DNA from 4 places in the Rouxiella sp. WC2420 genome. Region 2 is predicted to be linked to each of the others. Evidence: predicted binding sites of a transcription regulator. Region 2 holds the regulator's gene; each other region holds the start of a gene.
The links. Region 2 encodes CRP, which controls carbon source genes, mostly activating them, when cyclic AMP is high. Its sites were predicted from a motif close to ATGTGANNNNNNTCACAT; they were not measured.

Region 1 (4,217 bases), 1.8 Mb from region 2:
CGCCGTTTGCACCCAGAATCGCCACTTTCTCACCCACTTCCAGCATCAGGCTGAAGCCTTTGAACAGCGGGCCGTTGTCGAAACCTTTAGTAATCTTGTCCACTTCCAGCGCATTACGGAACAGTTTTTTATCCTGCTCGAAACGCATATAAGGATTCTGACGGCTTGAAGCCTTGACTTCATCCAGCTGGATTTTATCAATTTTCTTGGCGCGAGAAGTTGCCTGCTTGGATTTGGAGGCGTTGGCGCTGAAGCGGCTAACGAAAGATTGCAGCTCGGCGATCTGAGCTTTTTTCTTGGCGTTATTAGCATTCAGAAGATCACGAGCCTGCGTTGCCGCCGTCATGTATTCGTCATAGTTGCCTGGGTAAACGCGCAGTTCGCCGTAATCCAGGTCAGCCATGTGAGTACAGACCATGTTCAGGAAGTGACGGTCATGCGAAATAATGATCATGGTGCTGTTACGCTCGTTCAGCACCTGCTCGAGCCAGCGAATAGTATCGATGTCGAGGTTGTTGGTTGGTTCGTCGAGCAGCAGGATCTCTGGATCGGAGAACAGCGCCTGCGCCAACAATACGCGCAGTTTGAAGCCGGGAGCAATTTCGCTCATCGGGCCGTAATGCTGCTCAACCGGGATACCTACACCCAGCAGAAGCTCACCAGCACGGGATTCAGCACTGTAGCCGTCCATTTCACCGTAAGCAACTTCAAGGTCAGCGACTTTGTAGCCGTCTTCTTCGCTCATGTCGGCCATTGCGTAGATGCTGTCGCGCTCTTCTTTTACAGCCCACAGCTCTGCGTGGCCCATAATAACGGTATCAAGCACGCTATATTTTTCGAAGGCGAACTGATCCTGACGCAGCTTACCCAAACGTTCGTTGGGATCAAGCACGACGTTACCGCCCGATGGCACTAAATCGCCACCGAGGATTTTCATAAAGGTCGATTTACCGCAGCCGTTCGCGCCGATCAAACCATAACGGTTTCCGCCGCCAAACTTGACGTTAATATTTTCAAATAGCGGCTTGCTGCCGAATTGCATGGTGATGTTGTAAGTACTTAGCACAGAGCTCGCTCTTAAGTTTAATTGGATTCAATATAATCTATAGCTTTCATGATGCAGGAAGGCGGCAACTCAACGAATCCCCACGAGCTTACCAAGGTAAGTGACTAGCGTGAAAGAAAGCAGCCAACGCATCTGCAACTTGAAAGATAAAGAGTATAAGTGTGATTTGGCGCGCATTATGCCATAAACCGGCCAAGAGATCGTGCGAAGTTTTGGTGAATTATTGCGCTATCCAACGAGACAGCGCAATAGAAAGGCAGAGGCCCAGGCTGACAGGCTATGCAACCGAGGTTTATAAAGCCTTAAGGAAGCCGCTTAATACAAAGTATCAGAAGCTATAACCGATCACTGCGTAGTAGCCAAAACCGGTTGATTTGACGGTGAAATCGCCGTCACCGAAGTTCAACTGGGTGCCATCGGCCCATTGTCCGCCGTTGTGGAAGTAACGCGCCACCAGCGAGTAATGCCAGTGCGCATAGTTCAGCGCCAAAATGTGGCTGGAAGCTATCGAATGGTTGGTTCGTGCGTAGTTCTCGTGATCGGCCAGATGTGAACCCCAGTCGAAGTTGGTAAAGCCGATATAGCTGACTTTCCCGCCCCACATTTCACCTAACGGCAAGAAGTATTTCACTTTGAAACGGTAACCGTCCCATTTGTTTTCATTGGCAGCACCATAGTTTTGCCATTGATATTTTTTATAAATATTCAGAGACAGGTTTAACGGCGTGTGAGTATCGATGTCGGTACCCAGGCCCATGTACCAAGTATTCTGGCGGTTGGCGTTGTTAGGGCCCTGATCGTAAATATAGTTGTTGGCGAAATACCACTGCTTGATCGGGCCGATGCTCAGATCTTTGCCGGTCAGTTTATCGATAGAGAAACGCGGTTCGATCTCGGTAAATACTGGAGAACCTACTTTTCTGTCCCAGATGCCGTTGTCGTTGCCGTTACCTACACCGAAGAATTTTGGCACATCGACATAACCGTAGAAGTCGAACCAGTCTTTATGCGCAAAGGCTTCGTACTCAAGATATAAGTCATTGTTTTCATGTGGTCCAAAACGCGTGTGGTAGCTGCCAACCACGTTAACGCTTTGATGCCACCAGTCGGAAACGTATTGATCCTTGAGATCGTCAGCAAGCGTTTGCGCACTGTAAGAAGAAAGGAGAAGTGCACCTGCCAGTAAAATTTTAGTTTTCATGGGTTACCAGAAGCAAAAGGAAAGCAACTCCCTGGCGTGGGGAGATATTTGTGTATAAAAACGACCCTGCTAACAAGCCGACACATTCCGGAAATCGCACGTTCAAATAAACGTCACATCGGAAAATTCTGTATACGGCGTAAATGTTGTCTCTTAATTATCGACTCGGTCAACATTTGTCAATTTCAGTTTCATTTTCATACACACTTTATGTGATCGATGTCACATAAATTTCACGTTCTTATGCTTTTGCTTTCTATGCTTATGCTTTTGGCTCCTCCAGTGAGAAGGCAAAAAAAGGGGATAATCCGAAGATTATCCCCTTTAATCACGTCTTAACTGCCTAGAGCGTAAATTTATACTTAAACAGTTTTACTGTTACTCGCCTTCAGCGGCTCGCCGCGCACCGGAGCGCCGTTGGCCTGATAATACTCGGTGGTGCTGCGTGGCAGCGGCTGGCGACCACGAATAACATCAGCAATTTTCTCGGCAATCATGATGGTAGTCGCGTTCAGGTTGCCAGTAATGATTTGCGGCATAATTGAAGCATCAACTACGCGAAGATTCTGCAAGCCGTGAACGCGCCCTTGCCCGTCAACCACGGCCATCTCGTCGCTGCCCATTTTACAGCTACAGGATGGATGGAACGCGGTTTCAGCATGTTCGCGAATAAACGCATCCAGCTGTTCGTCGGTCTGCACCTGGATACCCGGACTGATTTCGCGGCCACGATAAGGGTCCAGCGCCGGCTGAGCCATGATTTCACGGGTAATGCGGATAGCATCGCGGAACTCATGCCAGTCCTGTTCGCTAGACATGTAGTTGAACAGAATACTCGGATGCTGGCGTGGATCTTTCGATTTTACCTGCACGCGACCGCGGCTTGGCGAACGCATAGAACCCACGTGCGCCTGGAAGCCGTGTTCTTTTACACCATTACTGCCGTTGTAATTAATCGCTACCGGCAGGAAATGATACTGAATGTTCGGCCAGGTAAACTCTTCGCGGCTGCGGATAAAACCACCGGCCTCAAACTGGTTGCTGGCACCAACGCCAGTGCCATTAAACAACCATTCGGCACCAATTTTCGGCTGATTAAACCATTGCAACGCCGGATAAAGCGAAATCGGCTGAGTACAGCTGTACTGCAAATACATCTCCAGATGGTCCTGCAAATTTTCGCCCACGCCCGGCAAATCGTGTACTACAGGAATATCCAACGAATTCAACAATGCTGCTGGACCCACGCCCGAGCGTTGCAGAATCTGTGGAGAAGCAATCGCTCCACCACACAGCAGAACCTCGCGTTTTGCCTGAGCTTCAATCAGCTTGATATCGTCGCCTTTCATATAGTTGACGCCCACGGCTTTCTTGCCATCAAACAGAATGCGGTCGGTGGTGGCGTGAGTGACGATAGTCAGATTGGCGCGCGGTTTAGCCTGATCCAGATAACCACGAGCGGTACTCGCACGGCGACCTTTTGGCGTCACGGTGCGGTCCATCGGGCCAAATCCTTCCTGCTGATAACCATTGAGGTCGTCAGTGCGCGGATAACCCGCCTGAACGCCTGCTTCAATCATCGCGTGGAACAGCGGATTGTTGCCGGCTTTCGGGGTGGTGACGCTAACCGGGCCGTTATCGCCGTGGAAATCATTACCGCCAATATCACGGGTTTCTGCCTTGCGGAAATAAGGCAGGCAGTCGAGATAGCTCCAGTTTTCAAGCCCCGGCGCGGTGGCCCAATTGTCGAAATCCATCGCGTTGCCACGGATGTAGCACATGCCGTTGATCAATGAAGAGCCGCCCAGACCTTTACCACGGCCACACTCCATGCGGCGGTTGTCCATATGTGGCTCGGGGTCGGTTTCATAGGCCCAATTATAGCGACGCCCCTGCAATGGAAATGCCAATGCAGCAGGCATCTGGGTACGGAAATCGGCACGGTAATCC
Region 2 (4,217 bases):
AGTTTCGGCGTCAACATGTAATGCTCGCGGGCAAGAATCGTCATCGCGTTGATGTGATCGACGATAAACTGGCTATGAGTTACCCACAAACGCATATCTGACAGATAATCCGAATTAAAACCCGGCTCCTGCATCGCCTGATTCAGCGAGGTGAACAGCTGGTTATGAGCCTGATTGACCTTCATGCGCGCATAGGCCAACTCGGCAGGGTCGGGATTGTCGTGTAAGACTAGCCGAATAGCCTGTTGATCGGTCTCCAGCGCCTGATGGGCGTTGGTCCTGAGCATGCCGCTTTGCCACTGCGGCCACAGCCAAATCGTGCCACCAAACGCCAACGCGCAGCCAATCAGTGTGTCGAACAGTCGCGGCAGCAGGAAATGCGCGCCGTTAAGCGCCAGCAATTGCAGGGTATAAACGGCGGTCACGGTCAGACCAATCATCCCAAGACCGTAGTTTTTACGCAGTACGGTGTAAGAAACCAGTGTGATAATCAGCATGAAAAATAGTGTGATGTTTTGCGGAATTTCTAGCTGCAAAAGCCCCGCAGCGGCAATCAGGCCAATCAGTGTGCCCAATGCTCGGTGCTGGATACGCACACGGGTAGCGTTATAACCATTCTGGCTAACCAGCAGCGTAGTCAGCAAAATCCAGTATGGCTTGGGCAAATTGAAAAATAGCCCCAGACTGCTGCCCAGCGCCAGAATCAGTCCTAAACGTGCAGCATTGCGCAGCGCCGCCGATTTGAAAGATAAATAACTTTTTAGCGCGGGCCAGAACGGCAGGCGATTTTGCGTTTGCATCAGATCGCGACGATACAGCGGGCGCTGGGTGCGCAGCAGGCGAGCGATGCGGCTGAAATGGTAATAGCAGAATTGGCCAACCGGATTATCTCGATAGCGGGAGGAGATTTTTTCCAGCGCCGCCAGCTCGTTGGCCATGGTAAAACGGTCAGAACGGCGATGATAGAGAATGTCTCCGGCTATTACCCGCAGTCGCGTCGCGATAATCTTTGCGTTACGGCGGATAACCGCCTCGGCGTGGCTCTCCTCTACCAGCTTTTGCACCTCTGAAGGTAAATGCAGGCTGACGGTAATATGCTCCTGCAAATCCAGCGCCACCTGAAAACTTCGCAGCAGTCGCTTGTGGTGCTGACGATCGCCGGTCGGCAGCATGTGAATTTGCTGGTACATGGTAGCGATCAGGTCGATAACTTTTTGTTGCCGGTTAAGCAACGGCGGCAGCGCGGTTTCAGGGTCGGTGTGCTGGGTCAGCAGGCTATATTTCGCTTCAAAATAGTCGGCCAGTTCATGGTAAAGCTGGCTGAGAGTTTCGCGCATCGGCTGCTCGTCAGAGAGTCGAAACCAGAACCAGTTAAACAGCCCGTACCACGCCGTGCCGACCACGAACAGCAGTGGAGCCTGCCAGATCGGCACCGCGCCCGCCATACTCAAGGTGAAAATCGCCGCTACCAGTGCGCCGGGCAGCAGGCGAGCATGTAGTGGGCCAATCGCGCCGGTCACGCCAACCAGTAGCGTCAGGCCAAGCATGATCAGCGGCAGCGGCCAATGCCAGTTAATCAGCATCAACTGGAGCAGAACACTGCTTACGGCAAACAGCGAGCCGCCTACAGCAAGGCGTTTGAAAAAACGTTTATGCGGGGTGTCGAGGCCGGAAATATTGCAGCAGGCAGGGACCAGCGCGAACAGCATTCCCATTCTTAACTGACCAAACAGCATGGCGATAGCAATGGGCAGGCAGAGAACCAGCGTTTGTCTCAGCGCGTAGTTAACTTCAGGGTGATAAAAGATTCGTCGCCAAAGCGTCATAATTGAGAGGATACAACAAAAACGGCGCGACAGTTATCTGCCGCGCCGTTTTTAGGACGATTAGCGAGTGCCGTAAACGACAATCGTTTTACCGTGTGCTGAAATCAGACTCTGATCTTCAAGCATTTTTAGAATTCGACCCACAGTCTCGCGTGAACAGCCGACTATCTGACCGATTTCCTGACGGGTAATCTTGATCTGCATACCATCCGGGTGAGTCATGGCATCCGGCTGTTTAGCCAGATTCAGCAGAGTTTGTGCAATGCGACCGGTCACGTCCAGGAAGGCGAGGTTACCCACTTTCTCGGAAGTTATCTGCAGTCGGCTTGCCATCTGTGCGGACAGGCGCATCAGAATATCTGGATTAACCTGGATCAGCTGGCGGAACTTCTTGTAGGAAATTTCTGCCACTTCACAGGCAGTTTTCGCCCTGACCCATGCACTACGTTCCTGACCTTCTTCGAAGAGTCCCAGCTCGCCGATGAAGTCACCTTGGTTAAGGTAGGAAAGTATCATTTCTTTGCCTTCTTCATCTTTGATCAGAACGGCAACCGAACCTTTCACGATGTAGTAAAGCGTTTCGGCTTTTTCACCTTGGTGAATCAGCGTACTTTTAGATGGATACTTATGTATATGACAATGAGACAGGAACCATTCGAGAGTAGGGTCTGTTTGTGGCTTGCCGAGAACCATTAGCTATTATCCTCTTATTATCGCTGCCCAAAATCACAGGGCTTTGAAATCCCTGTTCGGCGATTTTTTACTTCGCGCTCTTTTAGCATATGAACTGACCAGCAATGCTGCAAGCGGCAGGTGGAGTGATTTAAGCTGTAATTTGCCATTATCACCAAGGTTATCCTGTTAACACCTAAAAAACCTAGCCGCAACTTGTTGGAAAGTTTCTTTCGGCTTTGTTTGTAGCACAGGTTTGCAGACGTGTCTTGTGTTGTCTCGCTTCAGCATGACGCGGATCGAGTTACGTTGCCAGTTTCGGGGGTAAAGGGTAGTCTATTTTAAAAATTATGAGCGGAGAAATTCACATGCAGGCACGGGTAAAATGGGTTGAAGGTTTAACATTTCTGGGTGAGTCGGCCTCAGGCCATCAGATTTTAATGGATGGCAATGCGGGTGATAAATCGCCAAGTCCGATGGAGATGTTGCTGATGTCGGCAGGCGGATGCAGCGCCATTGACGTGGTGTCGATTCTGCAAAAAGGGCGCAACGAGATTGTTGGCTGTGAAGTCAAACTGACCTCTGAGCGCCGTGAAGAAGCGCCGCGACTGTTCACTCACATCAATCTGCATTTTATCGTCACTGGTAAAGATTTGACCGATAAAGTGGTTGAGCGCGCGGTAACACTGTCGGCAGAGAAATACTGTTCAGTGTCACTGATGCTGGGCAAGGCGGCGACCATTACCCACAGCTTTGAAGTGATTGACTCACAAGAGTAATCTGCGCAAGCACGACCTCCATCCCTACCACGCAAAACGCTGGCAGTGAACACGGAGTAAATCCAGAAAACGCCGCGCCGTTAAGGTTAGCGGCGTTTTTTGTGAGTATACCAAACAGTATTGCGCGTTCGGCAGACTGTCGATCGGCAGGCGGCACAGCTTGTCTTCGAGGAAAAACGGCGTTGCCATTGCATTGCCCACCACAGAAAGATAATCGGCATTTAGCATCATCATTAGCCCACTGATCAACGAATCAGTGCGGATCGGCGATTGTCCGGCATGGCAGCCATGCTCCTCCAATAGCGCTGCAAGTTGCTGGTAATAGCCCATATCGGTTTCCGGCAGCAGCCAGCTTGCCTCTTTCAACTGATTCAACGACGTGGCCAGTGCCAGCGGGTGCTGTTTACGGGCAATAATACAAAAAGGCGCGTTGAACAGCGGTTCAACCACCATATCTTCTATCGGCAGCCCCGGCCCCAGCGTGCCGATGGCGAAATCCAGACGCCCTTCACGCAGGGCAGGAAGCAGGGTTGAAAGCTGGGTTTCCTTGATGTGCAGCTTGGCCTGCGGGTATTTCGCAGCGAATTCACTGGCAAGAGCCGGGAAAATAGTCAGAGCCAGCAGTGAAGAAAATCCTACCGCCACCGAGCCCTGCGAATACTGATTAATCTGCTGGATTTCATCGGCGGCGCGCTCTAGCTCTTGCAAAATAAACTGCATTCGTTGGGAAAAGGCGCGCCCGGTTTCGGTCAGCGTCATCCCTTGAGAACCGCGCACGATCAGCTGAGTATCGAGAATTTGCTCCAGCTCGCGCAACGTGCGGCTAACCGCAGGCTGCGATTGATTCATGGCTCTTGCTGCACCACGAATGCTGCCACTTTGGATAACCTGCTGAAAAACCTTCAGCTGTTGCAGCTTCGGCAAATATTTCATCGCATAC
Region 3 (4,217 bases), 2.5 Mb from region 2:
TTGCCTTTAGGTCGATGTTGTCTACCCCAACGCCGTGTTTGCAGACAATTTTCAACTGAGGAGCGAGGTCTAGCAGTGCCTCGTTAACCTCGGTAAAGGCAACAATAATTGCCACCGTTTCGGCGAGGTGCGGCTCCAGCTGGTCGAGCGATGCATCGGCGGCAAGCATAACTAATTCGAAGCCTTGTTCACGCAGCGTGGCGATCAGTTGTGCATCGTATTTGGCGAAAGAGGGGGAGGTACAAATAACTTTCATAATAAATATCCTGGTATCATCATAAAAAAGCCTGCCGCTCGCCGATTACTGCGTGTATTGGTTAACAATTTGGCGGATTTGTTGTTCTTCATGCTCGCTGAATTGCACCGCATAGCGGCTTTCACCCACGTCGTGCCCCATCAGCACCAGCGCTTTTTTAACCGTGGCTGGCGAAAATCCGACGCTGTAAAGCTCGGTTCTCAGGCCGGTGACATTTTCCTGTGCCAAACGAGAACCAGTGACATCTCCGTCGCTAAATTTTGCCCAAATCGCATTGATTTCATTGGGAGCAACGTTGGCCAAACCGGAAATACAGGCTGAGCAGCCATCGACAAAGCCTTGATGAATCAGGGAGTCAGGGCCATTTAGCACGTTAAAGTTGCTGATGCCTTCTGCCGCCTTGAGAAATCCGCCAAGGCTTTCGTAGCTGCCAGCGCTGTCTTTAATGCCGATAATGTTTGGATGCGATGCGAGTGTGCGCACGGTTTCTGGCTGTAACGTGTTACCGGTTCGTGCCGGGATGTTATAAAGAAACAGCGGAACATCAAGACCATCGGCAATCGTCTGATAATGCCAAATCAGTTCTTCCTGTTTCAGCGGCACAAAATAGGGGGTAATCACCGAAACCGCATCCACGCCCAATTTGGCAATTTGCTTGCCCAGACGCAGCGTTTCACGGGTAGAAATCTCTCCTATATGGGCGACGACTGGCGCTTTACCGGCCACTTCGTCAACACAGGTTTGGGTCACGGCCAGCTTTTCTCGTTCATTGAGCACGAAAAACTCGCCATTGGTGCCGCCACAAAAAATGCCATTTCCTGCTGCCAGTTGACGACGAATTTGCGTGCGCATGGCGCGCTCTGAATAGTCACCCTGCTTATCAAAAGTAGTGACAATGGCGGTTAAAACGCCTTTAATTTCTTGGCTCATTTTGCAATTCCCCGAGTAATATTTTCTTTTGGAAACAATGTCAGATAAACGTTACGAACATCTTCTGCGCTAACCGGCATCGGTACATTTTTCATTAGCCGTTGAACGTCGAGTGCGGCATTCACCAGACTCGGTAGGTGGTCAGAACCAATTCCCAGTTCCTCGAGGCTTGCGGGCAGTTTTAGACGTTTAACCAGCGCGGAGAAATACTCAACCAGCGCCAGCGACTTCTGTTGTTGATCAAGTTGCCTATTGGCATCAGGAAGCAGGTCATAGGCCTGAGCGAACTTAGTCACCGCGGCAGGGCGAACAAAAGCCATGCAAGGAGCCAGCAGGATGGCGTTCGCTACACCGTGAGGAATGTGATATTTGCCACCGAGCGGATATGACATCGCATGCACCAAATGGGTGCCGGAATGGGCAATCGCGGCTCCGCCATAGTAAGAGGCCCACAGCATATCGAGTCGTGCCGCCAGATTTTCAGGCTCATTTAGCGTCGTTTCGAGGCTGGTAAACAGTTTTTTCAAGCCAATCAGCGCATAGTTGTCACTCACCGGGTTGGCAATCGTCGCGGTAAAACACTCAATCAGGTGACATAAAGCATCAATGCCTGTCGATGATGCTATGTGGGCGGGCATGCTGGTGGTCAATTCGGGTGCCAGGATGACGTAATCAGGGATCATCACCGGAGAAATAATGCCAATCTTGGTTTGCTTCTCCGGGATGGCCAGAATGGCATTCGGCGTAGCTTCAGATCCGGTGCCTGCGGTGGTGGGAATTAGCAGTGACGCAGTGCGATGGAGTGGCTTTTCGCCTGCCAGCAGCGCATCCAGAGACAGCGCCCCTTGTTTACAGAGTACCGACAGCAACTTGGCAACATCTAATACACTGCCGCCACCAACGCCGACCACCAGGTCAATGTCCTGAGTTTGTACAGAAGCCAACGTTGATGCAACGTCATGATGAGTCGGTTCCGGTGGAACGTTATCCACGATTTGCAGCAAAGCGACTTTGCTCGCGATCTGGCGGATTAATGCCTGAACAGCGGGTATGCCCACAATATTCTTGTCTGTGACTAACAGGACATTCCGCTTGCCGCAGAGCAGATAACCAATGTCGTTAAGTGTCTGATAACCGCTTAACAGGCTGCTATTTATGTTCATTCCCTTACCTTCTGTATTCATCGGTACATCAAAGATTGATTGAATTTCATCACCTGAAAATGCCGCCTTCGTTAAAGCGGACGCATAAATTTATAGATTAAATCGATGTCGATTAATTTGATCTTGCTCACATATAATCAATTATGATTGATTATAATCATTTCTGGCAAGGTGAACCGTGCAGCTCTTTACTCAATTATCCCCACCGGAAATGCGCGGGGCAGTAAAGCACTGACGTTCGCAGGTTATGAGAGGCAATACGAAACATGCTCGTTTATCAACGCGCAGCGAAGCAATGTACAGGCTGACCAATGAGTCACTGTAAAATCACGGTAGCCAATGTGTCTTACAGGCGAATATCGCATTGACCCAGATTAAATATTCCCAAACTTGTTTAATGTCATTTTCATTGTCTAATAAACGGCTCTTGCTACGGGTAATTATTACGTGATGGAATTGTTATTGGACATTTATCGATGGGGTGGAATTGATTATTTATTAAAGTTTTAATTTTTCTGGTTAGATGTCGTTTTTAGTTAATAAAAAAATCACCTATCAATCAGAGTAATTTTGCATTAGTTACAAATGGTATTCTCTACTTCCAAATGCTATTAATAAAATTACTGAATAAGTTTCGTAATTTCTAACCTCATTAGCTGGAGCAAGCATGCCGTATATCGAAGAAGTGATTGAGCAGGTTGAGCCTCGCATTATTCCCCTGATTGCCAGTTATGTACCAGAACTTGTTGCAACCCGTCACGATATTCATCAGCACCCTGAAATTGGTTTTGAAGAGGAGCGCACGTCGGCAATTGTCGCTGAAAAGCTGACATCGTGGGGAATCGAGGTGATTCGCGGCTACGGCGTCACGGGCGTTATTGGTCTGCTTAAGGGTAAGCATCCGGGAAATCGCAAGACTATTGGTTTGCGCGCCGATATGGATGCACTGCCGATGCAGGAAGACACAGGTCTGCCTTATGCTTCTGTTTATCCGGGAAAATTTCACGGCTGTGGCCATGATGCACATACGACTATTTTGCTGGGCGCGGCGCGGTATCTGGCTGAGACCCGTGAATTTGCTGGCACGGTACAGTTTATTTTTCAGCCAGCGGAAGAGGGGCTGGGTGGAGCAAGAGCAATGATAGCCGATGGGCTGTTTCGTGATTACCCAGTGGATGAAATTTACGGACTGCATAATGCTCCTGCCGCTTACTCGAAGCCAAATCTATTAAAGGTTTCTGCTGGCGTTTCAATGGCGGGAGCAGACTTCTTTGATATTCGATTAAAAGGCAAAGGAGCTCATGCGGCACATCCAGACGCCTCATTCGATCCCATTCCGGCGGTTGGTGCGCTTATTCAGGCGTTACAGACGATTGTTAGCCGTAATATTTCCCCTTCTGATCCGGCGGTTCTTTCTATAACCCGTCTGGAAGCGGGATCGGCCTACAACGTTATTCCTGAAACCGCAGTTATTGCCGGAACCGTGCGCGCATTTTCAGACAGCGTTCGTGAAGCCATTCGCCAAAGGATCCGAGACATCGCATCTTATACTGCTGCGGCACACAACCTGACGGTTGAAGTTGATATCCGCGACGTATTCTCGGTGTTATCCAATGATGAAAAAGCGACTGATTTTATTGCCGAATTGGGTCGGGAAGTGCTGGGCGAGTCACGTGTTTCAACGGTATCTAACCCTACTATGGGCAGTGAAGACTTTGCCGATATGCTAAAGCACGCGCCGGGTGCCTTCTTTACTTTGGGGCACGGCGGTGAGAAGCCGGTACACAATCCGGGATTCACCATCGATGACAATATTTTGCCGGTTGGCGCAACGCTGTTTGCTCGACTGATTGAGAAACGATTAGCCG
Region 4 (4,217 bases), 240 kb from region 2:
TAGCCAATGGATCAATTCTGCGCGGAAGATAAGGTTTGGGCTGCCACTTGGCCTTGGTGATGGTCGATTCTGTCTGCGACAGGCGCGAATCTAACTCAGCCAGAGCACCATCAACGTCGGTGACAGTGGCGAAACGGTCGGCCAATACTAACTCGGTACGGCGTTTGATTTCATCCGTGCTAAAAGTTTGCCCAGATGAATGAGTCATTGGAAAAGTCAGTGTTGCTTCAGTCACGAAGGTCACTTCAAATCCTAAATCATAGGCGACACGAGTGGTAGTTTCGCAGCACTGTTCTGTACGCATACCGCTGATAATCAAGTGTTTAATATTTCGCTCATGCAGCCAAAGGTCTAGCCCAGACTCGGTGAGCGCATTATGTACATGCTTGTAAATGCTGACCTGTGGCTTATGGCTGAGAAAAGACATCGGCGTAACAAAACCCGACTCCAGCGCAAAAGGACCTTCTTCTGCGTGAAAGATATCAACCAGCGGCACGCCACGGGTTTGGCAGCCATCAATTAGCCGTGAGATAGCGTGCTTAAATGCAGGGAAGTCATCTTCTTGCCAAAAATCTTTCTGCTCAAAAGAACGCTGAACGTCGATAATCAATAATGCGCTGTCAGACATATTCGGACCTCCTGTTTTTAATATAAAGCTATATTGCGCGGGATTCTTACAAAGATGAAGGCCAAAAACGGACATGATGCTGACAGGGCGGGACGACATAAAAAAGGCAGCCGTTGCGAGGCTGCCTGCTAATGGGTGTGCTACTGAGAACCTAAAATACCAGCTGTACTTTTGACGCCTTAGTTTTATCGGCTGCAAATTCCAGCGCCTGAGTCAGCTCGTCTTGCGGATATTCGGCCGACAGCAGCGGCATCGGGTCGATGACTTTATTGCCGAGCCACTCGACGGCGGTGACAAACTCTTCTGTGAAGCGGAAGCTGCCGACCCATTTAATTTCTTTGGCAATCAGCATCATCATTGGGAAATCAGGAATTGCGCCACCCATGCCGACCTGCACCAGCGTACCTTTGGCGCGAGTCACTTCCAGACAGCGGCGAATGGAAGAGTGGTGGCCTGAAGCATCGAATGAGACGTCGAAGTAACCTTTCTGTTCAAGATAAGGCGCGAAATCGCCGTTGGCGGCATGTAGAGTTTTCGTTGCGCCCATCGCTTTGACGATTTCCAGACAGCGCTCGCTCAGATCGGTACACACCACTTCTTTTGCGCCTTTGGCTTTGGCCGCCGCTGCAATCAGGCTGCCGATCGGGCCAACGCCAGAAACGAAAACAGTTTTACCTTTTACATCACCGGCCTGATTAACGGCGTGGATAGCGACCGCCAGCGGCTCTGCAAACACCATCAGGCGATCGCTGACACTGTTATCAAAAGGAATGCACTGTGCGCTGTCGACAATTTTATATTGGGTAAAAGCGCCGTTGATGTGTGGAAAATACATTGCGCTGCCGAAGAACTTCATGGTTGTGCACTGATTTTCTTCACCAGCCAGGCAATATTTGCAGCTATGGCAAGGTTTGCTTGGGTTAAGAGCTACTTTCTGGCCCGGTTTCAGCGCTGCGTTATCGGATTGCTCGACCACGCCAACTACCTCGTGCCCAAGGACCATGGCTTCACGAACTTTGAAATCACCCACTGCACCGTGCTCGTAATAGTGCAAGTCGGAGCCACAAATACCGCCGCGGGTCACTTTAACCAATGTTCCTGTGCCTTGGTAATCCAGATGCTGGTCCACCACGGCGACGTCTTTTTTCCCGGTTACTACGCAAGATTTGGTATCGATTTTCATCTGATTTTGCTCTTTTGTCTGGCGAATTATCCCTCCAGTAAAGAGGCTTTGCGGCAAGTAAAATGTGATCGCCGTCACTAATTGACGTGTTACCGAATTCTGTTACGCATAACATGAAGGGCCTCAACATTTTGAGACCCAGATTGCATTTTAAGGATGCTAATTACTGATTTTTTTCTGAGATTTTGCGGGCAAGCTCAAAATACAGTGCGTAATTACGCCACCTACCAAACCCCAGAATGCCGAACCCACGCCAAACAGCTGAATGCCTGAGGCTGTAATCAGAAAAGTGACGATGGCTGCATCACGCTGTTTCTCTTCGCCCAGTGCGCGATGCAAGCTGCCGGAAATGGTGCCCAATAAAGCCAGACCCGCAATGGTCTGGATAAGCGGCGCAGGCAGGGCGGTAAAAAGCGTACCTATCGAGCCGCCCAGCAGACCTGCCAGCAAATAAAACACCCCTGCTGCAACGGCAGCGGTATAACGCTTTTGCGGGTCTGGGTGTACGTCTTTACCCATGCAAATCGCTGCAGTTATTGCCGCAATACCTACCGAATAGACGCCAAAAGGTGCAAGTAGCAGCGTCACCAGCGCAGTCACGGTAATCAGTGGAGAAACGGGAACCTTATAGCCAGAGGCATAGAGAGTGGCAATTCCCGGTGCATTTTGCGAGGCCATAGTCACGACAAAAAAAGGCACGCCAATGCCAATTAACGTCGACCAGGTGAAATGCGGAGCGATCAGTATTGGTGCTGCAAAATGCAATGCCTGCCCGTGGAAAGCAATATCCCCTTGTAATGCCGCGATGACTAATCCAACGCATAGCGAAAGGATCACTGCATAGCGCGCAAGATAGCGTCGTGCCAACAGGTAAGTCAGGCACATGCTGCCCGCCAACAGTAAATTAGTCTGTAGCGACACAAATGCATCGAGCCCAAAGCGCAGCAAAATACCGCCGAGCATTGCCGCCGAAAGCGCCTGTGGAATGTAACGCATTAGCTTGGCAAACAGCCCGGTAATACCCGATAGCAAGATCAGGCCATTGGCGAAAACAAATACGCCAATGGCTTCATTAATCGAGATGCCCGGCAAACTGGTCACCAGCAGAGCGGCGCCCGGCGTGGACCAGGCGGTAAGTATTGGTGTGCGGAAGTAGAACGATAAACCGATGGTGGTAATGGCCATGCCGAAGCCGAGCATGGTAAACCAGCTGCCAATTTGTGCCAGGTTAGCCCCGGCTGACTGGTAGGCTTGAAAAACTATCGCCGCGGCGCTGGTATAACCCACGAGGACGGCAACAAAACCGGCGATAATCGTTGAAAACGACCAATCTTGCAGACTAAATCTTGAGGAGCTCATCAACTGACCTTGTATTTGATAACACCGCTTGGAAGCCTTAAAGCGAGAGAGTATGCTTTTACTTTATAGATCAAAGGCGCTGAGATTATCACCGCGTGCCAGAGCGCACAATCGTTGCACTCTGGGTCAGACGGGTTGTCACAACCGTCACAAAAAACGCGTTGACGCTAGGTTTCATGATTCCCGTCATCATTTGCTTGATAATCTTCAAAACATATTGACTTAATATTCAAATTAAATGAATTTAAATTCAATTTATTTAACCGTTAGGAGCCTTGCGATGAGTCAATTAGCTAAACCAGTTATTCGTCCGCTGACACCTGCTGACCAACAGCAGTGGGAAAGGTTGTGGCGTGAATACCTTGATTTTTATCAGAGCGAGTTAAATGAGGATATATACGAGCAGACTTTCCAAAAACTTTCTCAGTCAGACTATGAGGCGATGTTCAGCTTTGTGGCCGAGTCAGAGGGGAAACTGCTCGGGATCGTCAACTGTATCAACCATGATCACGGTTGGAAAACTCAGCAAGTCGTCTATCTGCAGGATTTATATGTGTCAGCCGATGCCAGAAAACTTGGCTTGGGTCAGGCGTTAATTGAGGCGGTGTATGAATACGCCGACCAAAATAATAAGGCTAACGTCTATTGGATGACGCAGACCTCAAATACTACCGCCAGAAAACTTTATGACCGCATCGGCATTCAGACAGACTTTATAAAGTACCAGCGTTAATTACTGGTTCTTAATCGGGGTGATGTAACAGGTGCTCAGTTCGCTGACTTCATCTTCCTGCTGGCTTATTTCGTAGCCTTTATCATTTAAGAGCAATGCGCTGTAAGGCACGCTATTAACCTGCTGCACTACCGATTCCTGGTAACTTTTCAGAATATTGGCTTTGGCCACCGCCTGATCGGGCTGGTCAAGGCCGGTAACCTGCACCAAGGTATCTTTGAATTCGTTGGAGAAAGAGGTTCTGTTGAGCTTGCTGGTAATGAGTGAATGAATGTTGACGGTGACATCATTGCCAAGCAGATAAATCAAAACTG

Region 1: AB3G37_RS17750 (nucleoside-specific channel-forming protein Tsx) is a predicted target of CRP. The motif match lies at 2,478-2,495, and genes of this name have one in related genera.
Region 3: AB3G37_RS14290 (iron-containing alcohol dehydrogenase) is a predicted target of CRP. The motif match lies at 2,465-2,482, and genes of this name have one in related genera.
Region 4: idnD (L-idonate 5-dehydrogenase) is a predicted target of CRP. The motif match lies at 1,874-1,891, and genes of this name have one in related genera.

The regions. Positions count from the first base shown of each region.
Region 1 covers NZ_CP165628.1:3,828,660-3,832,876, forward strand. The annotation lists gene AB3G37_RS17745 (ABC-F family ATPase) at 1-1,066, opposite strand, end outside; gene AB3G37_RS17750 (nucleoside-specific channel-forming protein Tsx) at 1,395-2,267, opposite strand; gene betA (choline dehydrogenase) at 2,630-4,217, opposite strand, start outside.
Region 2 covers NZ_CP165628.1:340,199-344,415, forward strand. The annotation lists gene AB3G37_RS01580 (YccS/YhfK family putative transporter) at 1-1,826, opposite strand, end outside; gene crp (cAMP-activated global transcriptional regulator CRP) at 1,887-2,519, opposite strand; gene AB3G37_RS01590 (OsmC family protein) at 2,867-3,277, shown strand; gene AB3G37_RS01595 (LysR substrate-binding domain-containing protein) at 3,302-4,210, opposite strand.
Region 3 covers NZ_CP165628.1:3,136,903-3,141,119, reverse strand. The annotation lists gene AB3G37_RS14300 (phosphoglycerate dehydrogenase) at 1-256, opposite strand, end outside; gene AB3G37_RS14295 (dihydrodipicolinate synthase family protein) at 302-1,186, opposite strand; gene AB3G37_RS14290 (iron-containing alcohol dehydrogenase) at 1,183-2,349, opposite strand; gene AB3G37_RS14285 (M20 aminoacylase family protein) at 3,017-4,217, shown strand, end outside.
Region 4 covers NZ_CP165628.1:96,339-100,555, forward strand. The annotation lists gene AB3G37_RS00465 (cysteine hydrolase family protein) at 1-628, opposite strand, end outside; gene idnD (L-idonate 5-dehydrogenase) at 780-1,811, opposite strand; gene AB3G37_RS00475 (benzoate/H(+) symporter BenE family transporter) at 1,971-3,170, opposite strand; gene AB3G37_RS00480 (N-acetyltransferase family protein) at 3,451-3,903, shown strand; gene AB3G37_RS00485 (hypothetical protein) at 3,904-4,217, opposite strand, start outside.